Regions from separate parts of the Bacillus sp. 37MA genome, predicted to be linked through region 1. Evidence: a T-box and tRNA genes for the amino acid it is inferred to sense, from the RefSeq annotation. Region 1 holds a T-box; the other holds one or more tRNA genes.
The links. The T-box of region 1 lies ahead of pheS (phenylalanine--tRNA ligase subunit alpha). A T-box ahead of a tRNA ligase gene usually reads a tRNA of that ligase, here a tRNA-Phe.
Positions count from the first base shown of each region.

Region 2: it encodes a tRNA-Phe, which carries the amino acid that the T-box ahead of pheS (phenylalanine--tRNA ligase subunit alpha) is inferred to sense. The anticodon was not compared.

Region 1 covers NZ_KB889752.1:2,241,767-2,246,056, forward strand. The annotation lists gene pheT (phenylalanine--tRNA ligase subunit beta) at 1-1,303, opposite strand, end outside; gene pheS (phenylalanine--tRNA ligase subunit alpha) at 1,322-2,356, opposite strand; T-box leader at 2,402-2,633, opposite strand; gene A3M5_RS0112485 (TrmH family RNA methyltransferase) at 2,679-3,434, opposite strand; gene sspI (small acid-soluble spore protein SspI) at 3,527-3,730, shown strand; gene asnB (asparagine synthase (glutamine-hydrolyzing)) at 3,836-4,290, shown strand, end outside.
Region 2 covers NZ_KB889752.1:3,134,331-3,138,620, reverse strand. The annotation lists gene dnaB (replicative DNA helicase) at 1-432, shown strand, start outside; gene A3M5_RS0117190 (adenylosuccinate synthase) at 559-1,845, shown strand; tRNA gene A3M5_RS0117185 (tRNA-Asp) at 2,126-2,202, shown strand; tRNA gene A3M5_RS0117180 (tRNA-Phe) at 2,320-2,392, shown strand; gene yycF (response regulator YycF) at 2,711-3,421, shown strand; gene walK (cell wall metabolism sensor histidine kinase WalK) at 3,427-4,290, shown strand, end outside.

The DNA of each region.
Region 1 (4,290 bases):
CCACATCTCCCATTTGAAGATCCGTGCCGAGTCTCATATTTAATTTTTCAAGCGTAATAGACACTCGTTTTGGTTCAATAGCTAATTCACCGGCTATAACCCTTCCCGAAAGGACGGTACCGCTTGCTAGTTCCACCATTAATTCAGCAGCGCGGTCACATGCGGCTTGAATACGTGCCGGATCAACCCCTTTTTCAAAGCGGGCGCTTGCTTCGGAGCGAAGGCTATGTGCTTTCGATGCTGTGCGAACAATCTGGCCTTCAAAATAAGCCGATTCGATTAACACATTGACAGTGCCGTCATGTACTTCCGAGTTGGCTCCGCCCATCACACCTGCGAGTGCAACTGGCTCCTTGCCATTTGTGATTACAAGCTGATCGGCAGACAATGTGCGTTCTGTATCATCGAGTGTGACAAATTTTTCGCCTTCAGACGCGCGACGAACAACGATTTCATTTGAGCCGAGACGGTCCAGGTCAAATGCGTGAAGCGGCTGACCGTATTCCATCAAGACGTAGTTCGTGATATCAACGACATTATTATGCGGGCGGACGCCTGCATTCATTAAATACGTTTGCATCCAGATCGGCGATGGGCCAATTTTAATATTTTTCACAACGCGTGCGATGTAAACCGGATTATCCTTCGGCGTATCGATGCGAATTTGAATCGCGTCAGAGGCTTTTTCCTCGGATTCAGTCGGATTTGGTGCAGGAAGATTCACATCACGGTCTAAAATTGCCGCCACTTCATAGGCAACACCAATCATACTTAATGCGTCAGAGCGGTTTGGTGTCAATGACAATTCAAGAATGGCATCGTCACGGTTTAATGCTACGAGTGCATCTTCTCCTGGTGTAACATCATTCGGGAAGTTGAAAATACCTTCTGCGTATTCTTTCGGCGTGAGACGGCTTTCAATGCCAAGTTCAGATAGCGAGCAGATCATGCCATTTGATTCTTCACCGCGCAGTTTCGCTCGTTTAATTTTAAAGTTTCCAGGAAGGACTGCTCCTGTTTTTGCCACAGCAACATATTGCCCTGCACCGACATTTTTCGCGCCACAGATAATTTGTACAGGTTCTTCCTCTCCAACATCAACAAGACATTTGCTTAATTTGTCAGCATTCGGATGCTGTTCGCGTGTCTTTACGTAGCCAACTACAATATTTTTCATTTCAGTAGCAGGGATTTCGACTCCTTCGACTTCAATACCGGCACGGGTAATTTTTTCCGCCAGTTCCTGTGGAGTTTGGCCTGACAGATCGACATATTGCGCGAGCCATTTATATGAAACAAACATGTGTATACTCCTCCTTATTTATTCATGTACTGAAAATTGCTTTAAGAATCGAAGATCATTCGTGTAAAAATGGCGGATATCATCAATGCCGTATTTCAGCATCGCAATGCGCTCCTGTCCCATACCGAATGCAAATCCTGTATATTTATTTGAATCAAAACCGGCCATTTCGAGCACGTTCGGGTGCACCATACCTGCGCCAAGTACTTCAATCCAGCCTGTTCCTTTACAAATCGAGCAGCCTTTGCCGCCGCACATGCAGCTCACATCGACTTCAACAGATGGCTCCGTGAACGGGAAAAAGCTTGGACGGAGACGAATTTCACGGTCTTCGCCGAACATTTTTTTCGCAAACACATCAAGTGTACCCTTCAAGTCGCTCATGCGGATGTTTTCGCCAACGACAAGCCCTTCAATTTGTGCGAATTGATGTGAATGTGTCGCGTCATCGCTGTCACGGCGATACACTTTACCAGGGCAAATGATCTTGACTGGGCCGCGGCCTTCGTGCTTCTGCATCGTTCTTACTTGCACCGGTGACGTATGCGTACGCATTAACAGTTCCGGTGTAATGTAAAACGTATCTTGCATATCGCGTGCCGGATGGTCTTTTGGCAAATTGAGCGCTTCAAAATTGTAAAAATCCTGTTCGACTTCCGGTCCTTCTGCTACCGTGTACCCCATACCGATAAATAAGTCTTCAATCTCTTCTGCAACACGTGTCAATGGATGATGACTGCCTTGCTTCACCGGACGACCTGGCAGTGTCACGTCGATTGATTCCTGCGCAAGTTGCTGCTCAATCGCTGCTGCTTCAAGCAGTTCTTGTTTTTCTTCAATACTTTTCGAAATGGTTTCACGTACTACATTTACAAGCGCCCCCATTTTCGGGCGTTCTTCTGCCGAAAGCTTACCCATTCCTTTTAATACTTCTGTCACCGGCCCTTTTTTGCCGAGATAGGCGACACGCACATCGTTTAATTCTTTTAAGTTTGCTGCAGCCGCAATTTTTTCAAGCGCCTGACTTTGCAATTCTTTTAGCTGTTGTTCCACGTTTACTCCTCCTTTTTTTGACAAATAAAAAAAGCCCCGTTCCCGGAAAGGGACGAGGCTTTGATCGCGGTACCACCCTTTTTAATACGCATAAATATACGCATTCACTTCATTCGGATAACGGCTTTTTAAAACCGGTGTGCCTTTACGTCTAACGGTCCTGGCACCGGCTCAGGAGGTGAACTTCTGCCGTCTCTTTTTAAAAATGCTTTCAGTCAAGGCATTTTCTTCCTAAAAAAAAGAGGCGCGGCGTACTTTTCTCCGTCATCGCCTTTCATTATCAAATTCACACTCATTATTATAGACAACCCGTTTTTGAAATTCAATTGTTTTCCCGAAAATGATATAGAAGAATACCGGCAGCAACAGCTACATTGAGCGATTCACTTCGGCCAAAAATCGGAATGTACACGTTTTTCGTCGTTTCTTGCAGCAATTCAGATCGAACACCGCTTCCTTCATTGCCGACTAACAGCGCAAATGGGCCGGGTGATTCACTACGGTAATCAGATGCACCATCAAGCGCTGTTCCGTAAACGGGGATGTCTCGCTCTCTCAGCTGCTGCACTGCTTGACCCAAATCTATGCTGACGACCGGCACATGAAAATGGCTTCCCTGCGCAGAACGGAGTACTTTTGGATTGTACACATCGGCAGTACCAGCGCCGAGAACAACCGCATCAACGCCTGCCGCATCGGCAGTACGGATCATTGTGCCTATATTACCTGGATCTTGTACAGCGTCAATTAATAAAAACATGCTTCCATCAGGCAGTGCGGTTTGATCCGATTTCCGGCACACTGCAAAGACACCCTGTCCGTTTTCTGTATCAGACAATTTTGCTGCCGCTTCCGGCGACACAATCGTCAGTTCGAGATCATCTGTATTCCATGCGGATGGAATGACTGCTGCTTCTGAAAAAATCAATTCATCGATCATTTCTTTATGACAAAGCGCTTCTTCGACGAGATGAAAACCTTCTAAAAGGTATTGCCCCGTTTTGTCGCGCTCTTTTTTTGTCAGTAACTTTTTGAGCTGTTTTATGTGTGGATTGTTCGCCGATTGGATATAATTCACGTTCAAATCCCCTTTCGTCGATTTATTATAGCATTTTTTCTGTATAACATAAGCCGCTCCGGTCAAAATAAGAGTAACAAGGAGGGGATAAAATGAATTTACGAAATGCGATTATTCAAAATTTACACGGTCAAAATGAAAATCAGCTGTCCGCCACGATTCAAGATGCAGTGGCGCAAGGTGAAGAAAAGACGCTGCCTGGTCTCGGTGTGATGTTTGAATTGTTCTGGAAAAATAGCCAGAATGATGAAAAACAAGCGGTTCTTCAAAAAATGGCCTCTGCCCTTCAATCGTAGTACTTTGTCCTCTTTTCTATTTTAGAAAAGAGGACTTTTTTGCAAAATCATCCAAAAAAGCGTATACTCGTTCTTTATAAACGAATATACTACGGGGTGAAAATAATGTGTGGTTTTGTTGGTGTATTTCACCATAATCAAAATACGATCTTTAATGATGAAACAATTCAAAAAGCAAATCATTCCATTTTCCATCGAGGTCCGGATGATGAAGGATATTTTAGTGATGATACAGTGAAATTTGCTTTCAGACGCCTTAGCATTATTGATACGGAAAACGGCCATCAGCCGCTTTCACATGAAAATGAGCGCTACTGGATTATTTTTAACGGTGAAATTTATAACTATATTGAACTTCGCAACGAGTTGATAGATTTCGGTTATACGTTTCATACACACTCGGATACAGAAGTGCTTCTTGTTGCTTACTGTCATTGGGGCAGTGCCGCTGTAGAAAAACTCCGTGGCATGTTTTCTTTCTTAATTTGGGACAAACACGAAGAGGTATTATTTGGCGCACGTGACCGGTTTGGCATAAAACCATTTTACTATAGTGAGCA
Region 2 (4,290 bases), 890 kb from region 1:
CAGGGTTTAGGCATGATTTTAATTGATTATTTGCAGCTGATTCAAGGGAATGGCCGCTCCGGCGACAATCGTCAGCAGGAAGTGTCGGAAATTTCTCGATCATTAAAAGGGCTTGCCCGTGAACTTGAAGTGCCTGTTATTGCGCTCTCTCAATTATCGCGTGGTGTAGAGCAGCGGCAAGACAAGCGTCCAATGATGTCTGATATACGGGAGTCCGGTTCGATTGAACAGGATGCGGATATTGTTGCCTTCTTGTACCGTGATGATTACTACGACAAAGAATCAGAAAATAAAAATATGATTGAGATTATTATTGCGAAACAACGGAATGGCCCAACCGGTACAGTCGAGCTTGCATTTGTGAAAGAATACAATAAATTCGTGAATATTGAGCGGCGTTTCGATGATATGTCAGCACCGCCAGGAGCATAAAAACGAATGAATGATTAATAAAATATTGAAATGTTCGTATTTTCTGTTTGACGAATAGTGTTTTTTACTGGTAAAATAACTGTGTTTGAGAAAACGTTTTTCATGAACCTTCGGAGGTGCAAAAAAATGTCATCAGTAGTAGTAGTAGGAACGCAGTGGGGCGATGAAGGAAAAGGGAAAGTTACAGATTTTCTTTCTGAAAATGCAGAAGTGGTTGCCCGTTATCAAGGCGGAAACAATGCAGGCCATACAATTAAATTCAACGGTGTTACATACAAGCTTCATTTAATCCCGTCCGGTATTTTTTATTCGGATAAAATTTGTGTAATCGGAAACGGTATGGTTGTTGATCCGAAAGCGCTTGTAAAAGAGCTTGCCTATTTGCATGGACATGGTGTATCAACGGATAATCTTCGTATATCAAACCGTGCACATGTGATCTTACCGTATCATTTGAAAATCGATGAAGTAGAAGAAGAACGCAAAGGCGAAAATAAAATTGGTACGACGAAAAAAGGAATCGGCCCTGCTTATATGGATAAAGCAGCACGCATGGGTATCCGTATGGCTGACCTTTTAGATCGGGAAACATTTGAAGAAAAATTAACACATAACGTAGCAGAAAAAAATCGTCTTCTAGAACGATTTTATGAAACAGAAGGATTTAAAGTAGAAGATATTCTTGATGAATATTACGAGTACGGCCAGCAAATTAAAGATCTTGTCTGTGACACATCTGTTGTGTTGAACGATGCGCTCGATGAAGGCCGCCGCGTATTATTTGAAGGCGCACAAGGTGTTATGCTTGATATCGATCAAGGAACATATCCGTTCGTTACGTCATCAAACCCGGTTGCTGGGGGTGTGACAATCGGTTCTGGTGTTGGACCGACTAAAATCACACATGTTGTTGGCGTATCAAAAGCGTACACAACGCGTGTGGGTGACGGTCCATTCCCGACTGAATTGAATAATGAAATCGGAGACCGTATCCGTGAAGTTGGCCGTGAGTATGGGACAACGACAGGCCGTCCACGCCGTGTTGGTTGGTTTGACAGCGTTGTTGTTCGTCATGCACGCCGCGTCAGTGGTTTAACTGACTTGTCACTCAATTCTATCGACGTGTTGACAGGTATTGAAACATTGAAAATTTGTACGGCTTATCGCTACAAAGGTGAATTGATTACCGAGTATCCGGCAAATCTTCGCGCCCTCTCAGAGTGTGAGCCCGTATACGAAGAACTTCCAGGCTGGACAGAAGACGTTACAGGCGTGAAAAACTTGCATGAGCTTCCTGAAAATGCACGTCATTATATTGAGCGCGTTTCACAGCTGACAGGTATTCCGCTTTCTGTATTTTCTGTTGGACCGGACCGCAATCAAACGAACGTTGTAAGAAGTGTTTGGGGCTAATCGTTATGAAAACCGTTTCCTTCGTGGAAGCGGTTTTTTTAATAGGCTGAGTTCAGTGCCCCTTGTTCATACATTAAGTCGATTAAGTCGTATTTAAATGCGATTGTTCATGAATTGAGGCATGAAATGACGAGATTTGTATTGTAACGTTTGGAAATAGTCGCAAAATTGTCAATATATATTCTTTTTGTTCGCATTTTTCGACAATTTTTTTCGAAATGTATTGTCAGTATCTTAGGCATGTGATACTATTAGCAAAGTTGCTAGTAAACATATTGTTGGTCCGGTAGTTCAGTTGGTTAGAATGCCTGCCTGTCACGCAGGAGGTCGCGGGTTCGAGTCCCGTCCGGACCGCCATTTTTACTTTAACCTAATGTTATGTCTTAAAAGCGGCCGTCCGCACCTATGAATTGTCCTTCATGATCAACGGCCGCTATGTTTTTAACAGATAACGTAAAGAACGTTAATTATCTAGGCTCAGTAGCTCAGTCGGTAGAGCAAAGGACTGAAAATCCTTGTGTCGGCGGTTCGATTCCGTCCTGAGCCATCAAAAAAAGCATCGCGGTGATTTCGCTCCCGTGGTGCTTTTTATTATTTTATCCCGCATTAAAGGGCAGTAAGTGAGAATGTATTGTAAAACTTCGAAAAAAGAAGGATAGATGAGGAACAGCTATCCGTAAAAGCGTAATTGATCCAGGGTTGAAGTGAAGTTCCACTTTATGAAATGTTTACCGATCAGAAACGGGATGCCGCAGTCACACTATTCATGGTAAAGTTAAAAAAGGTAAAAGAGGCGCAAATATGATAAAATGTATTATTTGAAGCCATCTTTAACGTATTGAAAAAGAAGCGAGGGACATATATTATGCAAAAGAAAATATTGGTTGTAGACGATGAAAGACCAATTGCAGACATTTTGCAGTTTAATTTGAAAAAGGAAGGATACGACGTTCAGTGTGCATATGATGGAGATCAGGCTGTTGAGATGGTAGAAGAAATGCATCCGGATATCATTTTACTAGATATTATGCTTCCAGGCCGTGACGGAATGGAAGTATGCCGTGAAGTACGTAAAAAATATGAAATGCCCATTATTATGCTGACGGCAAAAGATTCTGAAATTGATAAAGTACTCGGTCTTGAACTTGGTGCGGATGATTACGTCACAAAGCCGTTTTCCACACGTGAACTCATTGCCCGTGTGAAAGCGAATTTGCGCCGACATCAAGCGGTGCCTGTACAAGAAGAAGAACAGGCAGAAACGAATGAAATTGCGGTCGGGGCGCTAACCATTCATCCGGATGCATACATTGTTTCGAAACGAGACGAAACGATTGAATTAACGCATCGTGAATTTGAACTACTCCATTATTTAGCTAAACATATCGGGCAAGTCATGACACGTGAACATTTGCTTCAAACAGTTTGGGGATATGACTATTATGGGGATGTCCGGACAGTGGATGTCACTGTGCGCAGGTTGCGAGAAAAGATTGAAGATAACCCGAGCCACCCTTCATGGATTGTGACGCGAAGAGGAGTAGGCTACTACTTACGCAATCCTGAGCAGGAGTAGCATTGATGAAAGGAGTAGGTTTTTTTCGTTCGATTCAAATGAAATTTGTGCTTACATATGTGCTGCTTATTTTATTTGCGATGCAAGTTATTAGCGTGTATTTCGTAAACTCCCTTGAGGAAAAATTTGTCACGAATTTTAAAACCTCTTTGCAAGAACGTGTTAATTTATTGGAGTACAATTTACGTGAAGAAATGTTGAAAGAGCGCAATGATGAATCTAATACACTTGAGCAGGATATTCGGGGTATTTTAGAAGATTTTTCTGCCAGAGATATTACAGAAGTGCGTATCGTTGATGAACGGAGCCGGATTATCGGTACATCTGATGCGAATAATCAAGGTGTCGTCGGCCAGCGTATGACCGAGATTGCCATAAAACGGGCACTGTCTGCTGGTGCGACAGAAGATAATATGTTTATTGATGACCGGACTGGTCAGCGTGTTTGGGTATTGACGTCTCCTATTTTATCAAATAGTGAAGTGATCGGTGCTGTTTACTTAATTGGAGATATCGAAACCGTTTTCAGTCAGCTAGATGATATTAATGAAATCCTATTTTCTGCGGCAATTTTAGCGCTAGCTATTACCGCGATACTAGGCATTACACTAGCGAGAACCATTACAAGGCCAATTACCGACATGAGGCGTCAGGCGGTTGCTCTTGGGAAAGGAAACTTCTCGAGAAAAGTAAAAGTGTATGGTCAAGATGAAATTGGTGAACTCGCTGTAACATTCAATAATTTAACGAAGCGGCTTCAGGAATCGCAAGCGACAACAGAAGGTGAGCGTCGTAAGCTGTCATCGGTTTTGTCACACATGACTGATGGAGTAATTGCGACAGACCGCCGTGGCCGTGTTATTTTAATT